2 regions of the Methylobacterium sp. 1A genome follow, and region 1 is predicted to be linked to the other one. Evidence: riboswitches for the same ligand, from Rfam matches in the RefSeq annotation. Region 1 holds a riboswitch; the other holds the start of a gene.
The links. A riboswitch is a leader RNA that binds a small molecule or an ion and turns the genes downstream of it on or off. The one in region 1 is predicted to bind thiamine pyrophosphate.
Positions count from the first base shown of each region.

Region 2: it holds a riboswitch for thiamine pyrophosphate, as region 1 does, so the genes downstream of both, thiC (phosphomethylpyrimidine synthase ThiC) here and thiO (glycine oxidase ThiO) in region 1, are expected to answer to the same signal.

Region 1 is NZ_JBYQVE010000001.1:596,447-611,226, reverse strand. It holds gene carA (glutamine-hydrolyzing carbamoyl-phosphate synthase small subunit) at 1-655, opposite strand, end outside; gene ACX9MN_RS02985 (GatB/YqeY domain-containing protein) at 848-1,309, shown strand; gene dnaG (DNA primase) at 1,410-3,299, shown strand; gene rpoD (RNA polymerase sigma factor RpoD) at 3,498-5,480, shown strand; gene ACX9MN_RS02970 (adenylate/guanylate cyclase domain-containing protein) at 5,557-6,816, shown strand; gene ACX9MN_RS02965 (glycosyltransferase) at 6,905-8,026, opposite strand; gene ACX9MN_RS02960 (retropepsin-like aspartic protease family protein) at 8,424-8,930, opposite strand; TPP riboswitch at 9,164-9,292, shown strand; gene thiO (glycine oxidase ThiO) at 9,357-10,580, shown strand; gene thiS (sulfur carrier protein ThiS) at 10,577-10,789, shown strand; gene ACX9MN_RS02945 (thiazole synthase) at 10,792-11,595, shown strand; gene ACX9MN_RS02940 (thiamine phosphate synthase) at 11,592-12,248, shown strand; gene ACX9MN_RS02935 (proteasome-type protease) at 12,307-13,059, opposite strand; gene ACX9MN_RS02930 (transglutaminase family protein) at 13,104-13,931, opposite strand; gene ACX9MN_RS02925 (alpha-E domain-containing protein) at 13,953-14,780, opposite strand, start outside.
Region 2 is NZ_JBYQVE010000001.1:1,552,938-1,567,717, forward strand. It holds gene ACX9MN_RS07615 (class II glutamine amidotransferase) at 113-937, shown strand; gene ACX9MN_RS07620 (flagellar protein FlaG) at 948-1,286, opposite strand; gene ACX9MN_RS07625 (TY-Chap domain-containing protein) at 1,541-2,059, shown strand; gene thiC (phosphomethylpyrimidine synthase ThiC) at 2,082-3,968, opposite strand; TPP riboswitch at 4,040-4,145, opposite strand; gene ACX9MN_RS07635 (alpha/beta hydrolase) at 4,260-5,090, shown strand; gene ACX9MN_RS07640 (HNH endonuclease family protein) at 5,106-5,480, shown strand; gene ACX9MN_RS07645 (acyltransferase family protein) at 5,597-6,667, shown strand; gene ACX9MN_RS07650 (hypothetical protein) at 6,674-6,919, opposite strand; gene ACX9MN_RS07655 (hypothetical protein) at 7,020-7,523, opposite strand; gene ACX9MN_RS07660 (hypothetical protein) at 7,708-8,091, shown strand; gene ACX9MN_RS07665 (YoaK family protein) at 8,129-8,845, opposite strand; gene ACX9MN_RS07670 (hypothetical protein) at 8,850-9,068, opposite strand; gene ACX9MN_RS07675 (LysR family transcriptional regulator) at 9,165-10,034, shown strand; one part of gene ACX9MN_RS07680 (IS630 family transposase) at 10,127-10,463, shown strand; one part of gene ACX9MN_RS07680 (IS630 family transposase) at 10,463-11,070, shown strand; gene ACX9MN_RS07685 (transglycosylase domain-containing protein) at 11,340-13,526, shown strand; gene ACX9MN_RS07690 (GGDEF domain-containing protein) at 13,762-14,780, shown strand, end outside.

The sequences.
Region 1 (14,780 bases):
CGACCCTGAGGCCCTCGCCGGGTGCGCGCGTGCCGTAGCCGTTGCCCAGCGCCCAGACGGTCTCGGACCATTCCGACGGCGCGCGGCTCGTCACCGGCGGAACGAGGTCCAGCCCCTCCATGGGGGCGAGGGCCACCGCGCGGGCCTTGAGGGCCTCGCGGTCGAAATTGCCCTGGGGATCGTTGGCGATCACGGCGTTGGGCATGCCCTGGTCGCGGATGCGGGCCGTGAGCGCCCGGGTGTCGACGCCCGTGATGCCGACGATGCCGCGCGCCTTGAGCCAACCGTCGAGATGCGACGAGGACCGCCAGTTCGACGGGTTCGTCACCGCCGAAGCGATGACGGTGCCGCGGACGCCCGAGGCCGGTGCCGCCTCCAGGCTCTCCAGATCCTCGTCGTTGGTGCCGACATTGCCGATATGCGGGAAGGTGAAGGTGACGATCTGGCCGGCATAGGACGGGTCCGTCAGGATCTCCTGGTAGCCGGTCATCGCGGTGTTGAAGCAGACCTCGCCGTCGGCCACGCCGGTCTGGCCGATGCCGAATCCCTCCAGGATGGTGCCGTCCGCCAGCACCAGCAGGGCCGTCGCGACGGGCTCGGCCCAGGGCTCGGGAGCCTGGGGCTCGGGGGCATGCGCGGCGGCGTCTTGCAGCATGGGCTGAGTCTCGCTTATGTCCGGCCGAAGGCGGGCGCCGGGTTGCGGCGCTCTCGGCTTGCGGCATGATCGTGTGCGGCGCTCTTAGCGAGCGGCCCGCGATGGGGTCAATGTGGCTCCGCTGCCGGCAGGGCTCAACACCCGCAAATCGCAGGCCAGCCCCCCGCTTCGACCGTTGGAAGGTTCATCGAGATGCTGCGCGCGCGCTTCACCACCGAGATGAAGGAGGCCATGAAGGCCGGCGACAAGGAGCGGCTGGCGACCGTCCGGATGATTCAGGCCGCCTTGAAAGACCGGGACATCGAGGCCCGCGGCAACGGCAAGGAGCCGATCTCCGACGAGGAGATCCTGTCGCTGCTCCAGAAGATGATCAAGCAGCGCACCGAATCGGCCGCGGTCTACGAGCAGGGCGGCCGGCCGGAACTCGCCGCCAACGAGCGCGCCGAGATCGCCATCGTCGAGACGTTCCTGCCGAAGCAGATGGACGAGACCGAGACGAAGGCCGCGGTCGAGGCGGCGATCCTCGAGACCGGCGCAGCCGGCCCGAAGGACATGGGCAAGGTGATCGCCGCCCTGAAGGGCACCTTCGCGGGCCGCATGGATTTCGGCAAGGCGAGCGGCCTGGTGAAGGCCGCGCTGGCGGCGAAGGGCTGAACCTCTCCCCGCAATCCTCCACCGGATTCCGGGCGTGTGAGGGACTCGGTCAAGCCTCTCGCGCTATAGGAGCGGGTTCACGCAACCCGTCCCAGGCCCCGTGCGCTATCCGCCCCACATCCTGGAAGAGATCCGTTCCCGGCTGCCGGCCTCGTCGGTGGTCGGCCGCCGCGTGCAGTTGAAGAAGGCCGGACGCGAGTGGCGCGGCCTGTCGCCGTTCAACGCCGAGAAGACGCCGTCCTTCTACGTGAACGACCAGAAGCAGTTCTACCACTGCTTCTCGTCTTCCAAGCACGGCGACATCTTCACCTTCCTGATGGAGACGGAGGGCCTCAGCTTCCCCGAGGCGGTCGAGCGGCTGGCGGGCGAGGCCGGCGTCAGCCTGCCGGCGCCCACCGAGGACAACCGCGCCAGCGAGCAGAAGCGGGCCGGGGCGATCGAGGTCATGGAGATGGCCGCGCGCTGGTTCGAGGAGCGCCTGCGGTCGGGCCAGGGCAGCGAGGCCCGCGCCTATCTCGAGCGGCGCGGGTTGCGGGACGAGACGCAGCGGGCCTTCCGCCTCGGCTACGCGCCGGGCGAGCGCTACGCCCTGCGCGACCACCTCGCCGGGCAGGGGGTCGAGAAGGCGCTGATGGTCGAACTCGGCCTGCTCGCGGCGGGGGAGGGGGTCTCCGTCCCCTACGACTATTTCCGCGACCGGGTGATGTTCCCGATCACCGACACCCGCGGCCGGGTCGTGGCCTTCGGCGGCCGGGCGCTCGCCAAGGAGGTGCGCGCCAAGTACCTCAACTCGCCGGAGACGCCGCTCTTCCACAAGGGCCGGACGCTCTACAACCTGCACGGCGCCCGCAAGGCCGCGCATGATCGCGGCTCGATCATCGCGGTGGAGGGCTACGTCGACGTCATCGCCATGACGCTCGCGGGCCATCCCGAGACGGTGGCGCCACTGGGCACCGCTCTCACCGAGGACCAGCTCGGGCTGCTCTGGCGCCACGCCGACGAGCCGATCCTGTGCTTCGACGGCGACAAGGCCGGCCAGCGGGCGGCCTTCCGGGCCCTCGACATCGCGCTGCCGCTCCTCGAGCCCGGCCGCTCGCTGCGGATCGCGCTGCTGCCGGGCGGCCAGGATCCGGACGACCTGCTGCGCTCGGGCGGCCCGACGGCCATCGACCAGGTGCTCGCGGCCGCGCTTCCCCTCTCGGAGCTGCTGTGGCGGCGCGCCCTCGAGGCGGGACCGGTCGACACGCCGGAGCGCCGAGCCGGCCTGACCCAGACCCTGCGCACCACCGTCGCGACGATTCGCGACGAGACCGTGCGGCGCTACTATCGCGACGATGTCGAGGAGCGCCTGCGCGGCCTGTCGCCCCGCGCCAACCGCGCCGCCGGCGCGGCCCCGCGCGGACGCCAGCGCTTCGCCCGGCCCGGCGAGCCCGTCTCGCCGCGCATCACCGGGAGCCCGAGTCCCTCGGTGACGGCCTCGGCGGGCTTCACGGGCGCCGCCCCGGTGCGCGAGGCGGTGATCGTCGGCACCCTGCTGGCCCATCCCGAGATGATGGCGGAGTTCGGCGAGGAGGCGGCCGAGCTCGACTTCGCCGATCCCGACGCCCGGGCGCTGCTGTCGGTCCTGCTGGCCTGCGCGGCCGAGGACGAGGACACGGCGCCCGAGGTGTTGCAGAACCGCATCAATCGCGCTGGACTCACAGGGGCGGCCGACCGAATCCTCGCCTTGGCCCGCTCGCGGGACCGCACGACCCTGGCCCCGCACGCCGATCCTGCCCACCGCGCAGACGCGCTCCGACAGGCGATGATCTTGCACCGGCAGGCAGGAGCGCTACATAGCGAACTTCGCGAAGCACGGCAGGCGTTTGAGGACGATCCGACCGATGCCGGGTGGGCATGGCTCTGCGAAGTGAAGGCGAGGCTGGAAACCGTCATCGCCGCCGAGGCGGAGGCCGATGCACCGGTGTCGAGCGACTCGACGGCCGTGTGATGCCTGTGTCATGGCGGTGGCGGGGTGACGTGTCCCGCCATAGTTAACAATCGGTCAAGCCTCGGGCTTGCATACGGAAACCGACGACTCACGGCGACCGGAGCGATCCGGCGCCGATCTCATACAGCGGCGCCGACGGCGTGGACTGGCCTCATCGGGGCCTCCGCTACGCGCCGCGTGCGAAACAATAGGCTGATCATGGCGACGAAGGCAACGGAACGGGACGAGACGGACGCTGCCCCCGAGCAGCAGACCGACGGGCCGCTCCTCGACCTGACGGATGCTTCGGTCAAGCGGATGGTCAAGCTCGCCAAGAAGCGCGGCTACGTGACCTATGAGGAGGTCAACGAGGTCCTGCCCGAGGGGCAGTCCGATCCGGACCAGCTCGAGGACGTGCTCTCGCAGCTCTCCGAGATGGGCATCAACGTCGTCGAGGCCGAGGAGACCGACGAGGCCGCGGGCGAGAAGGCCGCGGACGGCGAGGAGGAGGAGGCCGAAGGCGGCGAGGTCGCCGAGGTCGCGCCGGCGCGCGCCGTCGCGGTCGCCACGACCACCAAGGAGCCGACCGACCGCACCGACGATCCGGTACGCATGTACCTGCGCGAGATGGGCTCGGTGGAGCTCCTGTCCCGCGAGGGCGAGATCGCCATCGCCAAGCGCATCGAGGCCGGCCGCGAGGCGATGATCGCGGGCCTCTGCGAGAGCCCGCTGACCTTCCAGGCGATCATCATCTGGCGGGACGAGCTCGTGGAGGGCAAGGTCCTCCTGCGCGACATCATCGACCTCGAGGCGACCTACGCGGGCCCGGACGGCAAGAACGCGCCGCAGATCGCCGAGGGCGAGGATGGCGGGGACGATGCGGAGCCGCCCGCGCCGCCGGAGGGTGGCGACGACGAGGACGACCTCGAGAACAACGTCTCGCTCGCCGCCATGGAGGCGGAGATCAAGCCGCGGGTCCTCGAGACCTTCGACGCGATCGCCGCGAACTACCGCAAGCTGCGCAAGTTCCAGATCGAGGGCACCGAGCGCAAGGCCGCCGGCGAGCAGAACACCCCGGCCCAGAACCAGAAGCAGATCGAGCTGAAGGACATCGTCGTCGCCGACGTGAAGTCCCTGTCTCTGAACAACAACCGCATCGAGGCGCTAGTCGGCCAGCTCTACTCGATCAACAAGCAGCTGATCGGCCACGAGGGCCGGCTGATGCGCTTCGCCGAGAGCCACGGCGTGGCTCGCGACGAGTTCCTGCGCCACTACCAGGGCTACGAGCTCGATCCGAACTGGATGGAGCGCGTCGGTACGCTCGGCGGCAAGGGCTGGAAGAACTTGGTCGAGCGCGGCTCGCGGCAGGTGGCGGAGCTGCGCGCGCAGATCCTCGACCTCGCCTCGGAGACGGGCCTGGAGATCGGCGAGTACCGCCGCATCGTCAACATGGTCCAGAAGGGCGAGCGCGAGGCCCGTCAGGCCAAGAAGGAGATGATCGAGGCGAACCTGCGCCTCGTGATCTCGATCGCCAAGAAGTACACGAACCGCGGCCTGCAGTTCCTGGACTTGATCCAGGAGGGCAACATCGGCCTGATGAAGGCGGTCGACAAGTTCGAGTACCGCCGCGGCTACAAGTTCTCGACCTACGCCACGTGGTGGATCCGGCAGGCGATCACCCGCTCGATCGCCGACCAGGCCCGGACCATCCGCATCCCGGTGCACATGATCGAGACGATCAACAAGATCGTCCGCACGTCGCGCCAGATGCTGCACGAGATCGGCCGCGAGCCGACCCCGGAGGAGTTGGCCGAGAAGCTGGCCATGCCGCTGGAGAAGGTCCGCAAGGTCCTGAAGATCGCCAAGGAGCCGATCTCCCTCGAGACGCCTATCGGCGACGAGGAGGACAGCCACCTCGGCGACTTCATCGAGGACAAGAACGTCGTCCTGCCGATCGACGCGGCGATCCAGTCGAACCTGCGCGAGACCACGACGCGCGTGCTGGCCTCGCTCACGCCGCGCGAGGAGCGCGTGCTGCGCATGCGCTTCGGCATCGGCATGAACACCGACCACACCCTGGAGGAAGTCGGCCAGCAGTTCTCGGTGACCCGCGAGCGCATCCGCCAGATCGAGGCGAAGGCGCTGCGGAAGCTGAAGCATCCCTCGCGCAGCCGGAAGCTCAGGAGCTTCCTGGACAACTGAGCCCGCGCCGCGAACCGCGCGGCGCTTCCCCGTCGCCCGCGTTGCCTCGGTGCCGCGCGGCATCCAGTCTGGCGCCATGCTCGAACGCCGCCCGCCAACGCCCGGATCCCCGACGGCCTTCGCGGACGGCTCGGAGGCCGACGACGTGCCCTTCGGCGCGCTCCAGCCCTCCGTGGGCATCCGCGACTGGCTTCTCGGCGAGGGCGCGCGGATGCCCAACGCCGAGGAGATGCTGGCCGGGCTCGCCGAGCGCCTGATCGCGATCGGCGTGCCGGTGGACCGGGCCTCCACGGCGATCGACACCCTGCACTCGGAATATGCCGGAGTCGGCCGCATCTGGACGCGGGACGGCGGCACCACCGTGCGGCTGTTCCCCCACGGGGCCCGCTCGACGGACGCGTACCTCAACAGCCCGTTCCACACGGTCCACGAGACCGGCGAGTGGCTGATCCTCGACCTGTCGAAGACCCCGGACGAAGCCTACGCGATCGTTCCCGACCTGAAGGCCGGCGGCTACACCCACTACGTCGTCGCGCCCCTGTTCTTCACGAACGGCACGCAGAACGGCATCACCTTCGCCACGCGGGCCCCCGAGGGGTTCCGGGACGACGACATCGCGATCCTCCGCTTCGTCATGCCGGCGCTGGCGGCCGTGATGGAGATGCGCGTCCTCAACAAGCAGCTCGACCACGTGCTCCGGCTCTATGTCGGCGACGAGCCGCACCGGGCGATCCTGGCCGGCGACATCCGCCGCGGGCAGGTGACCCGGATCCGCTCGGCGATCCTGTTCGCCGACATGCGCGACTACACCCGCACCACCGCCGACATGACGCCGGAGGAGGCGGTGGGCCTGCTCAACGTGTTCTTCGACTGCCTCGTGCCGCCGATCGAGCGTGAGGGCGGCGAGGTCCTGAAGTATCTCGGCGACGGCCTGCTGGCGATCTTCCGGGAAACCGGCGACGATCTGGGCGGCGCGGCCAAGGGCGCGCTCACGGCGGCCCAGCACGCCCTGGCGGCCCTCGACGAGGCGAACGCCCTGCACCAGTTCCCGGTGCCGGTGGCCGCGGGCATCGCGCTCCACCACGGCGAGGCCGCCTACGGCAATGTCGGGTCCGGCTCACGCCTCGACTTCACGGTGATCGGCCGCGACGTGAACCTCGCGAGCCGCATCGCGCAGCTGAACCGCGCCCTCGGCGAGCCGCTGCTGATGTCGAAGCCCTTCGTGGACTTCCTCTGGGGAGACCCGATCCCAATGGGAGAGCACCGGCTCAACGGCTTCGACGAGCCCATGGCGGTGTTCCGGCCGAAATTCCTGCGCCCGCGCAAGTCCAGCTGAGCGGCCCTTTGATCGGTCCCGACGTCACGCGGCGCTCGCGGAGATAAGCCGAGATCTGAGGCCCGCAGCCGATCCGCGCGGTGCGGGTTCACCACGTCGGCACGAACGGCATAGCGTAGGGTGTGTGCCGGCAACCCCAGACCGGATCGATCATCTGCGCCATCACGTCCCGGGCCAGGGCGCCGGCGCGTATGGCGACCTCCCGCGGGACATGCGCCTGCTCGAGGATCTTCAGGCAGGCATGTCCGCAGGCGCTGAACTGGCCGCTGTGGTACGCGTTGAGGGCGAACTCGTCGAGCAAGCCGTACTCGTAGACCCACGGGTTCAGGGAGATGCCCTCGCTCGGAAGCTCGAGAGCCAAGCCCGCCTCGGCGTAACGATAGCCTTCCGCGAACCGCTTCCTCAGCCTGCAGAATCGGCTGGCCCCGTGGCGCGCCTCCGCCCGTCCCGGACGGATTGCGGTGGCGCGCTCGTAGAGCTGCAGCACCCTGTCCTCCGGCTCGTCGAGGCGCTCCGCGTTCACCGCGGCCATCAGCAAGTTGAAATAGACCTCCTCGTCCCATCCGCCGAGATCGGCCCGCTTCAGGAAGCAGGCGAGCGCTTTCCGGTACTCGCCGGCGGCGTCGTAGGTCGTGCCGAGGTACATCGTGTACCGGGCGATCATGAAGGGGTCCGTCTCGACCGCCAGCGCCTTCTCGAGGACGGCGATATCCCGCGCGTCCGCCGTCGCGTCGCGGTGGCGGGCACCGTCGTCGCCCCGACGCATCGCGAGGGGGAGGATCGGTGTCTCTGTCACGCCGGGGCAGCTGAGGAATTCGTGCAGGACGCCCCGGTAACGCCAGTTCTCCCGGGTGCTGACCAGCTGGTTGCGCCAGTACCGCGTGTGCGCGTCGATGATCTCGAACCGATAGCCGGGCGCACGCAGCTTCGGCATCGTGAAGTCCGCCGGGATGATCAGCTCATCGTCGGCGTCGATGATCAATGCGTACTGCGCGTGACGCCGCGCGAGTTTCAAGGCCTCGTTCCGGTTGAAGGCGAAATCAACCCAGGGGCGCTCGACCAGGGCACCCGGTATGTCCGCGAGCGCGGCACGGACGACATCCTGGGTTCCATCCGTCGAGCCGGTATCGACGACGATCCAATGATCGATGATCGGACGAACAGAATCGAGGCAACGCCGGATAACGTGGGCCTCGTCCTTCACGATCATGGACAAACAGATCGTCGATCCGCGATTCTTCATACCGAAGCCGTCCCGTCGTGCGCTCACGCGTCGGATGCGCAGTCATGAACGCTCCTAGCATTGCTGTAATGCGCTGACAAAACAAACATATTCTTCGGCAAAATTTGGATTAAATATCTGAAACGACATATAATCGGCCAGTTATATATAAATACTCCGGCTCACAGTCTTATGACTGCAAATACCCGCGACCGATAGACTGGTCGAGCGGATCAGGAGACACCCGCCATCGGGCTGGCACGAGGCCCGAACGCCGTAGGTCATCGGCGCGGGCGTTGGGCCCGCAGCCGATCCCGTGGTGCAGGCCCGGGGCCCGCCACAGGCGCGCCTCGACCAGACAGATCAGCGTCGATCTCCGGCCGCTTCAGCCCCTGAGCGTCATCGTGCTGCCGGAGATGCCGAAATCGCGCAGACGCCTGAGGAACGACATGCCCAGCAGGCTCGTCGACAGGAGCCCGCGCGGGATCACGACCGCATCGACGTCCCGGACCGTGATCGATCCGATCTGCACGATGGCGATCCGGATCGGCGCCACGCGGACCGTGCCGTTCGCGGTGTTCCAGACGCGGGTGAAATCGGCCGGAGTAACTCGGATCCCGATCCGCGCGGCATCCTCCTCGGAGAACGCGCAGGCGCTCGCTCCCGTATCGACCATCATCGGCAGCGAGCGGCCGTCCAGCAGCGCGTTGACGAAGAAGTGGCCGTTGCGCCCGGCCTGGAGAGCCACACCGGCGGCGTCGACTGCGGGAACGGGCTCCGGCGGCGGCGTGACGGCGAGGGCCACCGGCGCCGGCCTCATGCCGTCGCGCAGCTTCAAGGCGGCCGTGACACCGAGGAAGCCGAGCAGGCAGATCAATAGGATTGCGCGCACGCGAGTCCGCCCGTGACGTGGGGTGCCGGCGACCGGAGACGTTCCGGAATCCCGGTGATGAGATGCCAGACCGGTGAAGGGATGGTGCGCGATCGCGGTCGCCGCCGCGGCGTGCGCGCCGATTCCGCTCCGCTTGGTGTCCAGATCGTCACCGGGATCCGCGGATTGTCGCGGGAACGACTGGATGCTCGCGGCGCGGGGTTGACCGGCAGCGGCCGGGGAGCCACATCTGCGTCTGTTCCAGGGAGATCCCCGGCAAGGGGCTGAGAAACCGCTGGCACGTCCGTCAGGACCTGCGGCGCGGAAATCCTTCGAACCTGATCCGGCTCATACCGGCGTAGGGATTGGACCGCGGCCGCCTGAAAGGCAGGCCACAGCTTCTCACCGAAGCGCACGGCCCGATCTCCGCGACGGCAATCCGCGGAGATGATTGTGCCCCTCGACCGACCCGCCTCACCGATCGGCCGCCGCCGCAACCCGGACGGCAGCGTCGCGCCGGCGACCCTTCCGGCGCGAACGGACGTCGCCGTGGTCGGCGGCGGGCTGATCGGGCTGTCGATCGCGTGGCGCCTCGCCCGGGCCGGCCGCGCCGTGACGGTGCTGGAGCGGGACACGATCGGGGCGGGCGCGAGCCTCGCGGCCACCGGCATGCTGGCCCCCGCCGCCGAGCACGAGCCGGGTTCCGATCCGCTGCTGCCGCTCGCCCTGGACTCGCTGCGGCTCTGGCCCGCGTTCCGCGACGCCCTGGAGGCCGAGTCCGGCCGGGCGATCGACTACCGCGCCGACGGCACCCTGGTGCTGGCGGTCGGCCGCGACGAGGTCGAGCGCCTGCGCTTCCGCTTCGACCTTCAGCGCCGCTCGGGGCTCGAGGCCACGTGGCTGCCGGGCAGCGAGGTCCGGCGCCTGGAGCCGGGCCTGCGCCCCTCCGTCACCGCCGGGATCCACTGCCCGCTCGACCATCAGGTCGATCCCCGTCTGGTCATGGACGCCCTCACCGAGGCCTGCCGCCGCGCCGGCGCGATCCTGGTTGAGCGGACCCCCGTCACCGCCCTGGACTGGTCGGGCGGCCGCGTGACCGAGATCCGCGCCGGCGACCGCGTCGTCGCGGCCGAGACCGTCGTCCTCGCCTCCGGCGCCTGGAGCGGGGAGGGCGGCCTGCTGCCCGACGCGCTCGCCCTTCCGGTCCGCCCGCTGAAGGGCCAGTCCCTGGCCCTGCGCACCACCGCCCGGACCGGTACCCTGGCGCGGATGGTCTGGACCGAGCAGGTCCACATGGCCCCGAAGAGCGACGGCCAGCTCGTCGTGGGCGCGACCGTGGAGGATTGCGGCTTCCGTCCCGGCGTCACCGCGGGCGGGCTCTACGCCCTGCTGGAGGGCGCCCGCCGGGTGCTGCCCGGCATCGAGGAGATGGAGGTGGAGGCTGTGTGGAGCGGCTACCGACCGACCTCGGACGACGACGCACCGATCCTCGACGCGATCGCCCCTGGCCTCGTCGCCGCCACCGGGCATCACCGCAACGGCTACCTGCTCGCCCCGGTCACCGCCGACGCGATTGCCGCGCTGGTGCTGCGCGGCGCGCTGCCGGAGGTGGCGCGTCCCTTCACCCGCGCGCGCTTCGGCCAGCCGGAAGCGCTGAGGGCCTCGGCATGAAACTCCTCGTCAACGGTGAGCCGCGCGACTGCGCGGTCGAGACGGTGGACGCCCTGTTCCGCCTGGAGGCGGAGGAGAGCGGCATCGAGAGCCCGCAGGGCGTCGCCATCGCGCTGAACGGCCGCGTTCTGCGCCGCCGGGACTGGGGCGAGACACCGGTCGCGGAGGGCGACCGGGTCGAGATCGTCCGCGCCATGCAGGGAGGTTGAGCATGGACCAGAGTCACTTGCCGCCGCGCCCCGAGGGCGGGGATGACAGCCTGACCATCGCCGGGGTGAGGCTGTCGTCCCGGCTGTTCATCGGCACCGCCGGCTACCCGACGCAGGCGATCATGCGCGACGCCGTCGCGGCGAGCGGCGCCGACGTGGTCACCGCCTCGATCCGCCGGGTCTCGCTGCAGGGCCACGGCTCGGACACGGTCAAGATCCTGAAGGGCAAGCGCTTCCTGCCGAACACCGCCGGCTGCGAGACGGCCCGGGACGCGATCATGACCGCCGAGCTCGCCCGCGAGGCGCTCGACACCAACTGGATCAAGGTCGAGGTGATCGGCGACCGCGAGACGCTCTACCCGGACGTGATGGAGCTGATCGAGGCCTGCCGCCATCTCGTGGACGACGGCTTCGTCGTGCTGCCCTACTGCAACGACGACCCGATCGTGTGCCAGCGCCTGGAGGATCTCGGCTGCGCCGCGGTGATGCCCATGGGCTCGCTGATCGGCTCCGGGATGGGTGTCGCCAATCCGGCCAACTTGGAGCTGATCTGCCGCCGGGCGACGGTGCCGGTGGTGGTCGATGCCGGCATCGGCACCGCATCGGACGCGGTGATCGCCATGGAGCTCGGCGTCTCCGCCTGCCTCATCAACACCGCCGTGGCCAAGGCCGACGATCCGGTGCGGATGGCTCGCGCCATGGGCCGGGCCGTGGAGGCCGGGCGCGACGCCTACCTCGCCGGGCGGATCCCCCGCCGCGGCCGGGCCGAGCCGTCGAGCCCGCAGCTCGGCCTCGTCGGCTCGTGAGGGCGCTGCCGTCGCCGCTGCTCGCGGTGACGGACCGGCACGGGCATCCGCGGCCCCTCGCCGAGACCGTGCAGGCGGTCCTCGACGGCGGCGGGCGCTGGATCTGGTTCCGCGACCGGGACCTGGAGGCGGATGCCCGCCTGCGCCTCGGCGCGCGCGTGGCCGAGCGCGTGCGGGCCGCGAACGGCGTCCTGACGATCGGAGGCGATGTCGCGCTCGCGCGCGCCCTCGGTGCCGACGGCGTGCATCTCGGCGGCGGCTCGGGACCGGAGACCGTCGCGGCGGCGCGGGCGGCACTCGGTCCGCTCGCGCTGATCGGCGTCTCGGCCCACGCGCCGCGCGAGGCTGCGGCTGCCGCGCAGGCCGGCGCCGATTACGTGACCCTCAGCCCGATCTACACGACCGCGAGCAAGCCCGGCTACGGGCCGGCGCTCGGGTCCGAGGGGATCGCCGCCGCGCGGGCGGCGGGCCTGCCGATCGTGGCCCTGGGCGGTGTCGGGCCCGAGATGATCGGGGCCTGTCGCGCGGCGGGGGCGGCGGGTCTTGCCGTCATGGGCGGCCTGATGCGGGCCGCGGATCCGGCCGAGGCGACGCGGGCGCTTCTGGAAGCCTGGGGCGTCGCGGAGTCTTCAGCGGCTCGGACAGCCACGTAGAAATCTGCCCCCGTCCCGGCGAGCGCAGCGGAGTAAGACGGCCGATGCTGTAATTGCCCTAGGCGTTGGACGGTCCGTAGGGCGGGCGCGGGATCGCCCGGTGCGCCGCGCGCAGCGCAGCCGACCAGCGCTCGCGCAGATCGTGGAAGTAGCCCTCGCCGGCCTCGATCCGGTGGTTCACCTCGAGCGTCAGCGCGTTCCGGCGAGCGACCGCGATGTCGATCGGCAGGCCGACGCCCAGATTGGAGCGCATGGTCGAATCCATCGAGACCAGGCTCACCTTGAGGGCGTCGTAGAGGTCGGTCGTGTACTTCACGGCGCGGTCGAGGATCGGCTTGCCGTACTTGTGCTCACCGATCTGGAGGAACGGCGCGTCGGTGCTGCACTCGATGAAGTTGCCGGCGGAGTAGATCAGGTACAGCCGCATCTCGCCGGTGCCGATCTGGCCGCCGAACAGCAGCGAGATCGAGAACCGGATATTGGCCGCCTCGAACCCGTCCTTCTCGATGGCGCGCACCCGCCGGATGGCCCGGCCGATCAGCTGCGCCGCCTGGAACATGGTCGGCGCCTCGACGAGCTTCTGCGGCGGCTCACCCTCCTCCTCACCGGGCACGCCCTCTTGGAGCAGGCTGAGCACCGACTGGGTGATCGAGAGGTTGCCCGCGGAGGCGAGCATCATCACCCGCTCGCCCGGCACGTTGAAATGGTGGAGCTTGCGGTAGGTCGAGATGTCGTCGAGCCCCGCATTGGTGCGGGTATCGGCGACCATGACCAGCCCTTCCTCCACCAGGACACCGACGCAGTAGGTCATCGTTTTCGGGCTCTCGTGCGGTCGGCGGACCGGGGTCGGGACGGTCAGGATTGAGCGGCGGCCCTGCCTTGCTCGACCCGGAGCTTCACGTCCAGTGTCTCGGTGCCACCGCCGGTCCGGCTGCCGCGGATCGGCGCCGCCCCGAGATAGTCCAGGCCGGTGGCGACGCGGATGTAGTTGTCCGTCGGGCTGACATCGTAGCACGGGTCGAACGCCACCCAGCCGAGATCCGGCACCAGGGCCTCGACCCAGCCGTGGGGCGCCTCGACATCCGCCTGCCCGTCCTCCCGGGCCCGGTAGCCGGCGACGTAGCGCGCCGGGATGCCGATGTGGCGGGCGGCGGCGATGAGCACGTGGGCGAGATCCTGGCAGATCCCGCGGCCCGCCGCGAACGCCTTGCCGGCCGGCACCGCGCCGCTCGCGGGACCGGGCTCGTGGGCCACAGCACCGTGGACAGCCCCCATCAGCCGGTGGAGTCGGGCCAAGGTCGCACCGTCGTCCTCGGCGGCGACGCGCTCCGCGAAGGCGTGCAACTCCGGGCTCGCGGCGCACAGGTCCGTGTCGCGTAGGTAGAACTCGTCCGGCAGGCGCTCCACCGTGCCACGCACGACGCCGTGCGTGTCGTCGGTGTCGACCTCGCCGGTGACCCGGATGGTCAGGGCGTCGGCCGGCTCGTCCGGGGTGAACCAGTGGACGACGTTGCCGAACCCGTCCTCGCGGGCGGTCAGCCGCCCGTCGACGGTGGTGTCGATCCGCCACCCACGGACGTACTGCCCATCATGGTCGCGCGGCGTCAGCCGCAGGACCTGCACGAGCCCGCGGGCGGGCTGCTCGTACGTGTAGATGGTCTCGTGAACCACGCGGATGCGCATGCGCCGTCCTGTCCGTCCTGTTCAGCCGACCAGATACTGCTTCGCGATCGCCTCGCCCACCTTGTTGTTCTCGGCGATGAACGCCTCGACGAACTCGTGCAGCCCGGTGGCGAAGACCCGGTCGATATCCTCGCCCTCCAGCTTCGCCAACATGTTTCCGGCGAGGCGCTGGCTCGGGCCCCGGCGGCCGTAGGCGTCGGCGATCAGGTCGAGATACTCGACGATCACGCCGTAGCAGTTCGCGAAGGAGCGCGGCATCTGCTTGTTGAGCATCAGGAGGTCGGCCACCAGCAGCGGCTTGATGCTCTCCCGGTAGACCCAGTGGTAGGCGTTGAACGCCGACACTTCGCGCAGGATCGTGGTCCACTGGAAGTAGTCGAGGCTGCCGCCCACCGTCTCGTCGTGCGGCAGCAGGATCTGGTACTTCACGTCGAGGATGCGGGCGGTGTTGTCCGCCCGCTCGATCGCCGTGCCGAGCCGGGTGAACCAGAAGGCGTCGTTGCGCAGCATCGTCCGGAACGCCGAGCCGTCGAAGGTCAGCGAGACGGTCTTCACCCAGTCGAGGAAGCGGCCGAACTCGTCGCGGTTCAGGTCCTTGCCGGCGTAGTTGCGCAGCTCCAGCCACGCGCCGTTGATCGCGTCCCACATCTCGGTGGTGAGCGCCGTGCGCACCGAGCGGGCATTCTCGCGGGCCGCCTCGATGCAGGAGCGGATCGAGGAGGGGTTGTGCGGGCTGAAGGCCAGGAAGTCGCAGACCGTGTCGGCGTTGATCGCGCTGTAATGGGTCTTGAACGCGTCGGGGTCGCCGGCCGAGGCGAGGGCCGATTCCCACTCGTTGCTCCCGCCGCC
Region 2 (14,780 bases), 960 kb from region 1:
CCGCGGCACGGCTTTCGCGACCGATCGTGATCGATCGCGCGCTCAAGGTGCCGCGCTTTGTCCACGATCGTCTTGGATCAGCCGGTCGACAGACACCCGGAGAAGCCCGTCGATGTGCCGCTGGATCGCCTATGCGGGACGCACCATCCCGCTGGAGCACTACGTCACCGAGCCGTCCCACAGCCTCGTCTCGCAGAGCATCGCGGCGCTCGAATCGACCGCGGCGACCAACGGCGACGGGTTCGGGCTCGGCTGGTACGGCGATCACCCGGAGCCCGGCCGGTACCGCGAGGTCCAGCCCGCCTGGTCGGACGAAAACCTGCGCTACCTGTGCCGGCACCTGCACTCGCACCTGTTCTTCGCGCACGTGCGCGCCGCGACCGGGACGCCGATCACCCGGCCGAACTGCCATCCCTTCGCCTGCGGTCCGTGGCTGTTCATGCACAACGGCTATATCGGCGACTGGAGCCGCCTGCGGCGGCCGGTCGAGGCGCTGATCCCGGACGAGCTGTACCCGTCGCGCGCGGGGACCACCGATTCCGAGGCGATCTTCCTCGGGCTGCTGGGCTGCGGCCTGATGGGGCCGGGGCCGCGCCGTGATCCGGTCGAGGCGACGGTGCGCGCGCTGGCGCGGCTCACGGACCTCGCCGGCCCGCATCCGTTCCGGTTCACGGCGGCGCTGGCCGACGGCCGCGATCTCTACGCGTTTCGGTACGCCGCCAACGACAAGGCGAACTCGCTCTATTATCGCGTATCGGAGGGCGGCGTGGTCGTCGCCTCGGAGCCGCTCGACCGGGATCACGGCACCTGGACGACGGTCGCTGAGAACAGCGTGCTCGTCGCGCGGCGGGACGCGCCGGTGGAGATCCTGCCGCTGGCGCAGTTCGGCCTAGCCGCGCCGCCGGTCGATGACTCGGTCCGCCGGCTGCGCGCCTGAGCGACTCCGCTTAGGCGACGCGGGAGAGGCTGCCGCTCTGCGAACCCTGCGTGCTGCGGGCGGAATCGTAGGCGCGATTGCGCAGGGCGGTCTCGCTCGGGAGCTGGTCGATCACGTTGCCGGACGACGGATCGACCACCTGGAACACGATCGAGCTGGTGTCCGGATCCTGTATGTACCGCGCCTTGCCGCCGTTCGTGCCGATGTCGAGCTTCACCGCGGGCTCGAGCGGCTTGGCAGAGGTCTCGGGCTCGGGCGCCTGCTGGGTCACGGCGGCGGCGGCCGTCGCTCCGAGCGCGTCGAGGCCCTGCGGCCCCGGCGTCGTGGATGTCAGCGTTCGGATCTCCATCGCCGGTCTCCTGCGATCCTGTGATCGAAGGATTGAGGCGCGGTCCTGCCTAATCGTTCCTTAATGGCGACCGCCGGTCCACCGGATGATGCGGCGGGATCGGAGATGCGATGAACATCGCGTTACCGGGGCGACACAAATCCGTGCTGAATTTTCTCCTGGGTCGACTCGGCGCCCAGCCGGTTCGTCTTCCCGCGACGGGGCCGCGGCCCGCCCCGCGCAGCGTGGAGCACGCGATGTACAGGATCTCGGCGATGCTCGTCTTGGTGACGAGTCCGGCGCTCGCCGCGCCGGCCGCGACTGGCGATCCGGGTACGCGCGCGCTGTTCATCCGTGAGCACCGCTGCGCCGTCGCGGAGCGGCTCGACGCCATCCACAGGCGCGGGCCGGTCGACGTCTCGCGCGACCGCTTCATCGTCGTGGCGCCGCACGGACAGGCGCAGCGCTACGTCCAGTGCATCTTCCAGGATCGGGATACGCGGATGTTCTGCGAGGCCGCGTCGGGCGCCTACGGACCACCCGGCCGAAGGCGCCTGCGGCTGGATGCGACGGCACGGCAGGCTCTGGCGGCGCTCGGATACGTCCAGGCGGACCCGGCGGAGAACTTCGCGCGCCTCGTGGAGCTGGGATCGCCGCCCGACACGGGCATCGCCGCGGATCTGATGCTCGCGGCGCTGCACGATGCCTACGGCGCCCGCCCGGGCGACATTCTCGATATCGAGGCCCCGCACGGCGGAACGCCGGGGCGGGGCTGCGGCGCGCCCGAATCCTGAGCGGACCGGGCGCGCGCCCGTCTCACTCGGCGGCGTCGACGTAGAGCTTGCCGCCCTCGGCCAGAAATTCCTGCGACTTCGCCCGCATGCCGGCCTCGGCCTCGGCCTTCGACATCGCGGGCGCCGCGCCCACGACCTCGCCGGCCTCCTCCATCGCCAGCACCTCGGCGCGCAGGTCCTGCGTGATCTTCATCGAGCAGAATTTCGGCCCGCACATCGAGCAGAAATGCGCGACCTTGTGGGCGTCCTTCGGCAGAGTCTCGTCGTGGAAGCGCCGGGCGGTATCCGGATCGAGGCCCAGGTTGAACTGGTCCTCCCAGCGGAAGTCGAACCGGGCGCGGCTGAGCGCGTCGTCCCGGAGCTGCGCGGCGGGATGCCCCTTGGCGAGGTCTGCGGCGTGGGCGGCGATCTTGTAGGTGATGACGCCGGTCTTCACGTCGTCCCGGTCCGGCAGGCCGAGATGCTCCTTCGGGGTGACGTAGCAGAGCATCGCGGTGCCGAACCAGCCGATCATGGCGGCGCCGATGCCCGAGGTGATGTGGTCGTAGCCGGGGGCGATGTCGGTGGTCAGCGGGCCGAGGGTGTAGAACGGCGCCTCGCCACACTCCTTCAGCTGCTTCTCCATGTTGACCTTGATCTTGTGCATCGGCACGTGGCCGGGGCCTTCGATCATCACCTGGCAGCCCTTGTCCCAGGCGACCTTGGTCAGCTCGCCCAGCGTCTCAAGCTCGCCGAACTGGGCGGCGTCGTTGGCGTCAGCGATCGAGCCCGGGCGCAGGCCGTCGCCCAGAGAGAACGAGACGTCGTAGGCCCGCATGATGTCGCAGATCTCGTCGAACCGCTCGTAGAGGAACGATTCCCGGTGCCCGGCTAGGCACCAGCGGGCCATGATCGAGCCGCCGCGCGAGACGATGCCGGTGACGCGCCGCGCGGTCAGCGGCACGTGGGCGAGGCGCACGCCGGCATGGATGGTGAAGTAGTCGATGCCCTGCTCGGCCTGCTCGATCAGCGTGTCCTTGAAGACCTCCCAGTCGAGCTTGAGCGGGTCGCCGCCGACCTTCTCCAGCGCCTGGTAGATCGGCACCGTGCCGATCGGGACCGGGCTGTTGCGGATGATCCACGAGCGGATGTTGTGGATGTTGCGGCCGGTGGACAGGTCCATGACCGTGTCGGCGCCCCAGCGGATCGACCAGACGAGCTTCTCGACCTCGTCGGCGGCCGAGGAGGTCACGGCGGAGTTGCCGATGTTGGCGTTGATCTTGACCAGGAAGTTCCGGCCGATCGCCATCGGCTCCAGCTCGGTGTGGTTGATGTTGGCCGGGATGATCGCCCGGCCGCGGGCGATCTCGTCGCGCACGAATTCCGGGGTGATGAAGGGCGGGACCGAGGCCCCGAAGCTCTGGCCGTCCGCGAGCGCGGCCTCGGCGCCCGCGAGCATGGCCTCGCGGCAGACGTTCTCGCGATGGGCGACGTAGATCATCTCCTCGGTGATGATCCCCGCGCGGGCGAACTCGTACTGGGTCACCATCTGGCCCGGGGCCGCCTTGCGGATGGTCCGTTCGGCGGGGCAGGGGGCCACGAGCTTGTCGCCCGCGAATCCGTTATCCTCGGGCTTCACCGCGCGCGGCGCGACGGCCGCGTAACCGCGGGCCGCGACCCAGGGCTCGCGCACGCCGGGAAGGCCGGCGTTGAGGTCGATACGGGCATCGGTCTCGGTATAGGGGCCCGACGGGTCGTAGACCCGCACCGGCTCCTCCTTCGGATCGGAGAGGACGATCTCGCGATAGGGAACGCGGATGTCCGGCCGCCCGGCCGGGTTCGCGTACGCCTTGCGCGATCCGGTGACCGGACCCGTGGTCACGGTCTCGGGGCTGCCTTTCACGTCCTTCGGGAGAACGGGTGCGTTCATCGTGGGCCTCTCCTCGTGCTGGAGCGGTCCGGTCCACGCGATGGCCGAGATGAGATGAGGTCGCGCGAGATGCGACCGCAGGTTCCCGTCCCTCCGCCGGTATGAGCCGGATCAGGTTCAAGGGTCAGGGCAGCGTGCCCAATCTCAGCCCTCTTCAGGGCCCCCCTCGGAACGGTTCCAGACTCGGGCCCGCGGACGGCTTTGTCAATGCTGACCGGCCGCCCTAGAAAACACATCCCCGAAACCGTTCGTCCGAACGCACGCGTTCTCCCCCGCCGCAATCGTACCGCAATGCGCCTCATCGCCGGCCTCCTGCTCGCCGCGCTCCTCCTCTGCGGGCTGGCCTGCGCCGCGCTCGCGCTCGGGCAGCGCCGGTTCCTCTATCCGGGTGCCTTCGGGTCGCAGAACCCGTGGACGATCCCGCCGGGCCTCGCGACGATCACGGTCGCGACCCCCGACGGCGAGACCCTGCACGGCCTGTGGCGGCCTCCGCGGCCGGGCTGCGGCGTCGTCGTGAGCTTCCACGGCAACGGATCCCGCCCCGAGCCGCACGCGGCCCGCTTCGCCGCGGAGCCCTGGCGGGCGCGCGGCTGGGGCGTGCTCACTGTGGCCTATCGCGGCTATCCCGGCTCCACCGGCAGCCCCAGCGAGGACGGGCTGATCCGCGACGGGCTGGCGGCCGTCGAGGCCGCGCGGGCGCGGGCGCCCGACGCGCCGATCCTCCTCCACGGACACTCCCTCGGGGCCGCCGTGGCCGTGGCCGTCGCCGAACGGGTGCCGACGATCGGCCTGTACCTGGAGGCGCCGTTCGACTCGATGACCCACACCGTGCGGCTGCATGTCCCGCTAGCCCCGATCTGGCTCCTGCGCGACACGTACCGCTCGGACCTGCGCATCCGCGACGGGTCGGCGCCCGTGCTGATCGTGCAGGGCCGCGACGACACGGTGGTGCCGGCCAAGCTGGCGCGGAACCTCGCCGCGGCGGCCGGCCCGCGGGCGCGGATCGACGTGATCCCGGGGGACCACGTCTCCATCCTGGGGAGCCGGGATCGCGAGGCCGAAGCGCTGTTCGGACAGGGCGTCGGTCCGGCTTGCCCGCAGCCGGTGGACCAGCAGGGGTAGGAGAGGGAGGCTCGCGTGGTCGGACGGCGCTCGCAGCGCTGGAGCGCCGAGGATCCGGACGCGCCGGGCGTCCCGGGCCCGCCGGACCCGGTCTGCCCCCTCTGCGAGCGCCCGATCCCGCGCCGCGCCCGCTCCAGCCTCCATCACCTCACGCCGAAGCTGAAGGGCGGGACCCATCGCGGCACGGTCCGGCTGCACCAGATCTGCCACTCGGCGATCCACGCCCGCTACAGCGAGGCGGAGATCGCCAAGCGCCTCGCCGACGTCGAGGCCCTGCGCGCCGATCCGGAGATCGCGCGCTTCCTCGTCTGGGTCCGCGGCAAGCCCGACGATTTCCACGCCGCCACGCGCATGACCCGCGAGCGGAAGTCGGCGCGCCGCAAGATCTGACACCTGCCCGGCCGGCGTTTACCCGGCGTTCGTCACATCCGCAGGTGGCCGCCGCCCCGTTCCTTGCCGTCAACCCGAACCGGTCCAGGATCGCCCCGATCGCGAGGGTTCGGACGATGGCCGGGGTCGGGGATACGGGGGATCGGCTCGCCTGGGTCGATATCGCCAAGGGGATCTGCATCCTCCTGGTCGTCATGATGCATTCGGTCATCGGCACCGGCGAGGCCATGGGCGGCGAGGGCTTCCTCCACCCGGTCGTCGCCTTCGCGAAGCCGTTCCGCATCCCGGACTTCTTCCTGCTCTCCGGCCTGTTCGTGGGACGGGTGATCGACCGCGACTGGCGCCTGTTCTCCGACCGCCGGGTCGTCCACTTCGCCTATTTCTACCTGCTCTGGCTGGTGATCCAGTCGGTCGCAAAGTACGGCAAGATCGTCGGCGATGCCGGTCCCGCGGCCTTCGCGGCGCATCTCGCCCACGCACTGATCGAGCCCTATTCCAGCCTCTGGTTCATCTACCTGCTGGCGGTGTTCTCGGTGGTCACCAAGGCCCTGCGCCGCGTGCCCGGCGGCGTGCTCCTCGCCGGCGCCGCCCTGCTGCAGATCGCCGACATCCGCAGCGAGTCGACCCTGATCGAGGAGTTCTGCGCCCGCTACGTCTACTTCGTCGCGGGCTACCACTTCGCCGGGCGGATCTTCGCGCTCGCCGACGCGGCGCGCCGCCGCGTCCCGCTCGCCCTCTGCGGCCTCGGCGCCTGGGCGGTCCTGGAAGGCTGGCTCGCGCTGACCCCGTCGGGCCTGCCGGATCATCCGAACCTCGCCAGCCTGCCGCTGGTGAGCCTCGCCCTCGGCGGGGCCGGTGCCCTCGCGATCGTGGTGGCGGCGGCTCTCATCGGCCGCGCCGGCGGTCCGGTCGCCGAGGCGGTCCGGACCTGCGGCCAGCGCTCGATCGTGATCTACCTCGCCTTCTCGCTGCCGATGGCGGCGACCCGGGAGATCCTCGTGCGCACCGGCGCGATCGCCGATATCGGCCTCGCCAGCCTGACCGTCATGGCGATGGCGGTGGTCCTGCCGCTCATGCTGGAGCGGCTGGTCCGCGGAACGGCGCTCGACCTGCTGTTCGTCCGGCCGCGCCGGTTCCGGCTGGCCGGGTCCGGGCCTAAGCCGAGCCCGGCCCTGCAGGCGACCTGAGGGACCTCAGCCGTCGAAGGCGATACCGATCCGCCGGCTGCGCCGCCACGCCACGGTGGCCGGGCGCGGTTCGGTGCCCGTGCTGACACGAAGCGCGAAGCGGTCCGGCACGGCCTGATCGTCCTCGACCTCGATCTGCGCGCCGACGTCGGTGGCGTCCCAGACCAGGCAGCTCACCTCGCCGCCGTCGAGCAGCACGGCGCCGAACGTGAAGGCGTTCTTCCGGAAGGTGCCGCGGCGATTCTCCGTCATCAGCTCCTCCGTCCCGTCTCGTGGCTCCGCGGAGCCGGACGATGCCGGATCGCGGTTAACAGGGCAAATACGTTCCCGTGCCTGCCCTGCTCGACCGAGATCAGTACTCGTCGGGATCACCCCGGTAGCGGCGTGGCCCCGGCCCGTAATCGTCGTCGTAGGAGCGGCGCGGCGGCGGGCGGTCGTAGTCGCGGCGGTCGCGGTAGGCGTCGCGCCGGTCGTCGTAGCCGTCATTCCGGTAGCCGCCCCCGCCGCCGTAGGCACCCCCGCCGCCACCGCCGTAGCCTCCGCCGCCGTAGCCCCCACCGCCGCCCGCGTTGATCCGCGGGGCGTACCAGCAGCTCTTCGCCTGGCCCGGCGCCGGATCGCCGAAGGTCTGGGTGTTGCAGGGCACGACGCCGCCCTGCGGGAACGGCCGGCCGTTCGTCCGGCCGGGCACGCCGTAATAGACGTTGGTGGGATAGGGCATCCGGCAGACGCCGCCCTCCTGCGCGCAGCCGACCAGGTTCACCGTGTCGAGCTGGTAGGCCTGGGCCGGGGCGGGTGGCAGCGCGCCGCCTCCCAGCGTGATGGCCCCGAAGGCCAGAGCGATCCGAATCTGCACGTCCCCGATTCCCCCGTGGTTCGCGGTGCGAGTGCCGAATAATCTGGTCGGCGGCTTCCGGCCAGCGGCCGCGCTCGCTATGGCGTCGCACAAGGATGCGCGCGGGCCGGTCCGCGGCCGGCGCGACGGTGATCGGGCGGAACGCCCCGTCGTCGGACGGGAGACGGCGCCCCGGGAGGCCTTGATGAGGGATGCGTCCGCGCAGGAGCTTCTGCTGCTCAGCGCACTCCAGGAATGCCGGATCCAGCTCGACGCGGCGCGCAAGGACGAGGCGGCCCGCGCCGCCGTCCGGGAGGAGCTCGAGGCCGCGCTCCGGCGCGAGGCCGCTCTCGCGGCGGCGATCGTGGAGGAGCGCGAGCGGACCGAGGCCGTCCGCCTCGTGCTTCAGGCGCTGCTGATGAGCGTCCGCCGGTTCGGTCTGCGCCGGCGCCTGTTCGGGGCGCGCATCGCCCGGCTCGGCCGGGAGACGCCGGATTCCGGTCCGCAGGCGGCCCGCCATCCCGTGCTGCTCGCCGAGGCGCGACGGGTGCTGGGTAAGCCATCGCCCGAACCGCCGGCCGAGCGGTGACGGCGGTCGCCGCCCGAGCGCCGCGCGGCGCGGCTCCTCACGGCCCGGCGCCGGCGTCTCCGGGCGCCGCGGCCAGGACGATCAGGGCCGTCAGAACGCCGAGCGGCAGGACGATGCTGCCGAAGGCGAGATGGGCGATCCCGAAGGCGCCGAACAGCGCGCCCGCGGCGAAGGCCGCGATCGCCGGGAGCACGCGCAGGAACCTCTCCCGGGTCTGATCGCGCTGTGGGCCGCGTCCCAGGACGAGGTCGGTCGCGTCGATGACGGCCTGGCTGACGCTCACCGTCATGACCGTGGTGGGGGCGAGATGGCCGAGAGACAGGCGGCCGATGGCGTTCTGTAACCCCATGGCCGCGACCGCGAGCATGCCGACGGCGATGGAAGCGGCACTGTCCGCTCCGCCGAGGGGCGACCACACGGTGCCACACAGCCCGAATCCCGCGAGCAGGGTCACCTCGACGGCGAGGAGCCAGGGCAGGGGGTCGAAAGCCCGCCGCTCCAGCGCCAGGGCCAGGATTCGAGCCCCCGCCACCGCTCCGACGAAGACGGGCAGCGCCAGGAGCTTGGCAACCACGCCGCTGGAGCTCGCGACCAGCTCGGCGCCGATCAGGACGAAGTTGCCGGTGACGTGAGCGGTGAAGAGTCCGGTCAGGGCGATGAAGGCCGCCGCGTCGACGAAGCCGGCGACGAACGCCAGGGCGGCGCCGGCGAAGAGACCGCTCCCCGGTCTCCGAGCTCGCGCGGGACCGGTCATCGTCTCAGTCGGCGAAGGGCGTCGCCGTCAGGCCGACCGGCATCCGCGGATTGGCGAAGTAGTCGGGCCAGCGATCGCAGAGATACAGGATCGCGACCAGCACGGTGGCGATCGCCAGCAGGGAGGCGAGCACCTCGGTGACCTGCGTCGCCCATCTCCCGAGCGTCGGGATCGCCATGAGGCCGCCGACGAACAGCGTGGTCACGATAACGGGTGCGGACATCGGGCAAGGCTTCGCGGCGCGGATCTGGGACGGGGCTGTCCCGAACCCTAACGCCGCGCGGCGCCCGCAGGTTACCGATATCGGTTATCGTGACTCATGATAGGCAACCCGAACATCGAGCTGCTGCGCTCGTTCCTGGCCGTCGTCGAGAGCCGCAGCTTCACCGCCGCGGCGCAGGCTCTCGGTCTGCGGCAATCCACGGTGAGCGGGCACATCGCCCGGCTCGAGCAGGCGCTCGGTCGCGCGCTCCTGACGCGGGACACCCACCGGGTCGCGCCCACGCCGGACGGTCAGGCCATGATCGGCTTCGCCCGCGACGTGGTGGACGCGCAGGACCGGCTGCGCGCCTTCTTCTCGCCGGAAGGCTTGCGCGGCCGCATCCGGCTCGGCGTCTCCGAGGACTACACCCTGTCGACCCTGGCACAGGTCCTGGCCCGCTTCGCCGATCGGCACGACGCGGTCGATCTGCAGATCACGGTCGGGCTGAGCCGCGCCCTCTATCAGGGCTACGATGCGGGCGAACTCGACGTGATCTTCTGCAAGCGGCGGCGCGGCGACCCGCGCGGGACCTTGGCCTGGGCGGAGGATCTGATCTGGACGGGCCGGCCCGGCCTCGTGCCGGATCCGGCTAAGCCCTTGCCCCTCGTGCTCTACCCGCCACCGTCGATGACCCGCACCTTGGCGCTCGACGCCCTCGAGGCGGTGGGCCGGTCCTGGCGGGTGGCCTGCACCAGCGGAAGCCTGATGGGGCTGCGGGCCGCCGTCGAGGCGGGCCTGGGCATCGCGCCGCACTCGGCCAAGATCCTGCCGCCGGGCCTCGCCGCGATCTCCGAGGCGGCCGGCCTGCCGCCGCTCGGCGCGGTCGAGTTCGTCGTGCTCGGCCCGGGTCGCCACCACGCGGCGGCGACCGCGCTGCAGGAGACGATCCTGGCGAGCACGGGCGAGCTTCAGGGCGCCGCGCGCTAGAGCGTTTTCGGTTTGGGCTGAGTCGGCTTGGTGGGGTTCACGCGGCGCTGGGAGGCTGATTCACTCAGGCCGGTCGACAGCCGGAGTGATGCATGGGCCGCCCCTACAGCTTGGACCTGCGCGAGCGGGTGGTGACCGCGGCTGCGGCGACCTCGCGCCGTCAGGCGGCCGCCCGCTTCGGGGTCGGCCAAGCAACCGCGATCCGCTGGATGGCGGCGCTCGCCGCGACTGGGACGGTGGCCGCCCGGCCGCAGGGGCGTGCCCGCCGCTCCAAGCTCGACCCGTACGAGACGTTCCTGCGTACGCTGATCGACGAGACGGTCGACATCACCCTGGAGGAGATGCGCGCCCGGTTGCAGGACGAGCATGGCCTCACCGTCGGGCTCGGCACGTTGTGGGCCTTCCTCGACGCGCGCGACCTGACGTACAAAAAAAGACGGCCCACGCCGCAGAGCAGGATCGGCCGGACGTGAAGGCCGCCCGGGAAGCGTGGTTCGAGAGCCAGCCCGATCTCGACCCGGACCGGCTGGTGTTCCTCGACGAGACGTGGACCGCCACCAACATGGCCCGCACCCGCGGGCGCTGTCCCCGCGGCCAGCGGCTGCGCTCCCCCGTCCCGCACGGTCATTGGAAGACCACGACCCTGGTGGCGGGCCTGCGCCTGTCCGGGATCGCCGCGCCGTTCGTGCTCGACGGGCCGATCAACCGCGACGCCTTCCAAGTCTACGTCGATCAGGTCCTGGTGCCCGAACTCGCACCCGGGGACATCGTGATCATGGACAATCTCGGCAGCCACAAAGGCCCGGCCGTGCGCGCGGCGATCGAGGCGGCGGGCGCGCGGCTCCTGTTCCTCCCGCCCTACTCGCCGGACTTCAATCCGATCGAGATGGCGTTCTCGAAGTTGAAGGCGGGGCTGCGCAAGGCCGCGGCGCGCACGCGCGAAGGGCTCTGGACCACAATCGGGCGGCTCGTCGATGCCGTTACGCCCGACGAGGCCGCAAACTTCTTCGTCGCGGCAGGATACGACCCCGATTAAACCGAAACCGCTCTAGGGCGGCGTCCTCCCGGCACGCGGTGGCCGGGCTCGATCCCGACCGTCCGGCGCGGTCCTTAACGGATTGGCCAGCCTTTTTCCGCACCGTACCGCGAAGCGGTCACAAACGGTTTCGACAAGGATCGCCGGCGGTGCCGGCCCCGGTGTCGTTGCCGGATGGGGCGCGAAACCGCCGCATTTGGCGTGCGGAAACCGTCCTGCGGCGTGCCTGACGGTCGCGCGTCGCGGCGGAACTTTCGAGAACGGGATGCATGGCCAAGGGTCGGGGCAGGATTGAGCCGAACTTCGACGTGCCCGAAGGGCGCGCGCGGGATCGCGGCGAACTCGACCTGCGCCTGACCCGTGAGGACCGCCCCGGGGCAGGAGACGGCGTGGCGAAGCGATCGGGCGGCGGAGCGCGGCAGCCGAACAAGGCGCCGGCGCGGACAACGGGGCGGGCGAAGGCCTCGGGTCGCGGCCGACGCCGGCGTTCCTGGCTCGGCCGCATCGTCTACGGCTGCGTCGTCCTCGGCCTCTGGGGGGTGATCGGGCTCGCGGGGCTCATCGCTTACCACGCCTCGCAGCTGCCACCGATCGACCAGCTCGCGGTGCCGAAGCGTCCGCCCAACATCGCGATCCTGGCGAGCGACGGCTCCCTGCTCGCCAATCGCGGTGAGACCGGCGGCCGCGTCGTGTCGATCAAGGAGCTGCCGCCCTACCTGCCACGCGCCTTCGTGGCGATCGAGGATCGGCGCTTCTACCAGCATTTCGGCGTCGACCCGGTCGGCATCATGCGGGCCATCGGCCAGAACCTGACCCGGCGCGGCGTGGCGCAGGGCGGCTCGACCCTCACCCAGCAGCTCGCCAAGAACCTGTTCCTGACCCCGGAGCGCTCGGCCTCGCGCAAGATCCAGGAGGCGATCCTCGCGCTCTGGCTCGAGCACAAGTACACGAAGGACGAGATCCTCGAACTCTACCTGAACCGCGTCTATTTCGGTGCCGGCGCCTACGGCGTCGAGGCGGCGGCGCAGCGCTATTTCGGCAAGCCCGCCAAGGAGGTGAGCCTCGCGCAGGCCGCGATGCTCGGCGGCCTCGTGCAGGCGCCCTCGCGCCTTGCCCCGAACCGCAACCTCCCGGCCGCCCAGGCCCGCGCCGCGCAGGTGCTCGCCGCCATGCAGGAGCTGGGCTTCGCGTCGGCGCAGGACGTCAAGGTGGCGCTCGCCCAGCCGGCGAAGCCCGCCAACGCCCGCGGCGGCGGGTCGGCCAACTACGTCGCCGACCTCGTGATGGACGTGCTCGACGATTACGTCGGCAAGTTCGACACCGACATCACAGTCCAGACCACGGTCGATCCGAGCCTCCAGGCGGCGGCCGAGAAGGCGCTCACCGACGAGCTCAACGCCAAGGGCACGCGCTACAACGTCAGCCAGGGGGCGCTGGTCTCGATGCGGCCGGACGGCGCCATCCGCGCCCTGATCGGCGGCCGCGACTACGCGCAGAGCCAGTTCAACCGGGCCACGACCGCCAAGCGTCAGCCCGGCTCCTCGTTCAAGCCCTTCGTTTACCTCGCGGCCGTGGAGCACGGAGCCACGCCCGACACGGTCCGTGAGGACGCGCCGATCCGGATCGGCAACTGGGCGCCGGAGAACTACTCCCACCGCTACGAGGGGCCCGTCACCCTGCGGACGGCGCTCGCCCAGTCGCTCAACACCGTCGCGGTGCGCCTCGGCCAGGAGGTCGGGCCGAAGACCGTGGTCCAGACCGCCCAGCGGCTCGGCATCACCTCGCCGCTCCAGGCCAACGGCTCCATCGCCCTCGGCACGTCCGAGGTCACGCTCCTGGAGATGGTCGGCGCCTACGGGGCCTTCGCCAACGGCGGCATCGGCGTGATCCCCTACGTGGTCACCGCCGTGAAGAGCCAGGACGGGAAGGTCCTCTACAAGCGCTCCGACAACGGTCTGGGCCGGGTCATCGACGCCAACGCCGACGGCATGATGAACGCCATGATGCACGAGACCTTCGTCAGCGGCACCGGCAAGAAGGCCGACATCCCCGGCTGGGACCTCGCGGGTAAGAGCGGCACCACCCAGGATTATCGCGACGCGTGGTTCATGGGCTTCTCGGGCAGCCTCGTGACCGGCGTCTGGCTCGGCAACGACGACGGCGAGCTCACCAAGAAGGTCACCGGCGGCAACCTGCCGGCGGAGATCTGGAAGACGTATATGACCCAGGCCCTGAAGGGGCAGACGCCGGTCCCGCTCCCGGGCCTCAACCGCTGGCGCCGCCAGCCGGAGACGACCGCCTCGGTGGCGAGTGCCGCCCCGGCGGGCCCGGGCGGGCTCCTGGGCCAGATCCTCGGCGAGTCGGACGCCCCGGCGCCGCGCCAGGCCGCGCCGTCGCGGCGCCCCCCGAAGGACGACCGCAACTTCATCGAGAAGCTGTTCGGCATCGGTGACTGACGCTCCGCGGTCTCCGCATTCGTCGGGACCAGGCGGCGGCGCGCGTCGCGGGCGAGAGGCGGCCCGCGGCGCGCGCCGTCGCGCATCCGCGCGACTACGCCCGGGCTCCGGCCCAAGGCGACCGCGTCGAGGCGGGACTGACAGCCGCGGCGGCCTGTATTTGTATTAGCGGCGATTCAGCGCTTCTTAGTGCCGCCAATAACCGCTTTTTCAATCTTCGTGGACGTAAGATCGGGTGAACAGTAAGCCCGTCAACCGCAATGGCGCGGTTCGTGGCAGCCCGATCGAGCCCATGCTCCTGCGCGCCACCGCTACAGCGATCAGAGCTCACCTGGACGATCGCGCCTCGCGCACGATCGCGGCGGCCGGCACGTGCCTGCTGCTCTGCCTCGCGCTGCTCGGCGCCTATCTCTGCTTGGATCTGCGGGACGTCGCTTGGCACAACGCGCGCCGCAACGCCGGGAATCTCCTGGCGGTGATCGAGGAGGGCGTCGGCCACAGCCTGCGGGTCTACGACCTCTCGCTGCGGAACTCCGCCCGGCTCGCAAGTCGCGCCGACATCGCGGCCCTGGACCCGGATATTCGGCGCCTGGCGCTGTTCGACACGGCTGTGGCGGGCTCCGGCCTCGGTCCGATCGCCGTCACGGACGCGGCCGGCGACGTCCGGCTGACGAGCGATCCCGGCGTGCGGACCCGGCCCAACATGCGCACGCTGCCGGAATTCGAGTTCCATCGGTCGAATCCCGAAGGCGGCCTGATCCTGTCCGGGCCGACCGTATCTCTCATGACCGGTGAGCCCATCATCCGCATGACCCGGCGGATCCGGACGCCCGACGGCTCATTCGCCGGGATCGTGTCGGGATCGATCAGGCTCGCGCATTTTCAGGCGCTGTTCGAGCGCCTGCACTTCGACGACGGCATCGCTCTGAACGTCTTCCACCGGGACGGGACGCTGCTGATCCGGGCGCCGGCACGGCCGGAGGCGCTCGGCCAGAACATCAGCGCGAGCCCCGGCTACAAGATGTACCGGGCCAAGCCGCGCGGCGAGTTCCAGGGACGCTCGTTCCTCGACGGCGTCGAGCGGGTCTACAGCTTCGCCGACCTCGACGACCTGCCGCTGATCGTGACCGTGGCGACGGACGTCGACAGCATCCGCAGCGTCTGGATCTACAAGGCGGCGATCGTCGCCGTCCTGATCCTGTGCCTCTGCCTCCTCGCCTTCGGCTTGACGATCCTGCTGCACCGGGAGGTCGG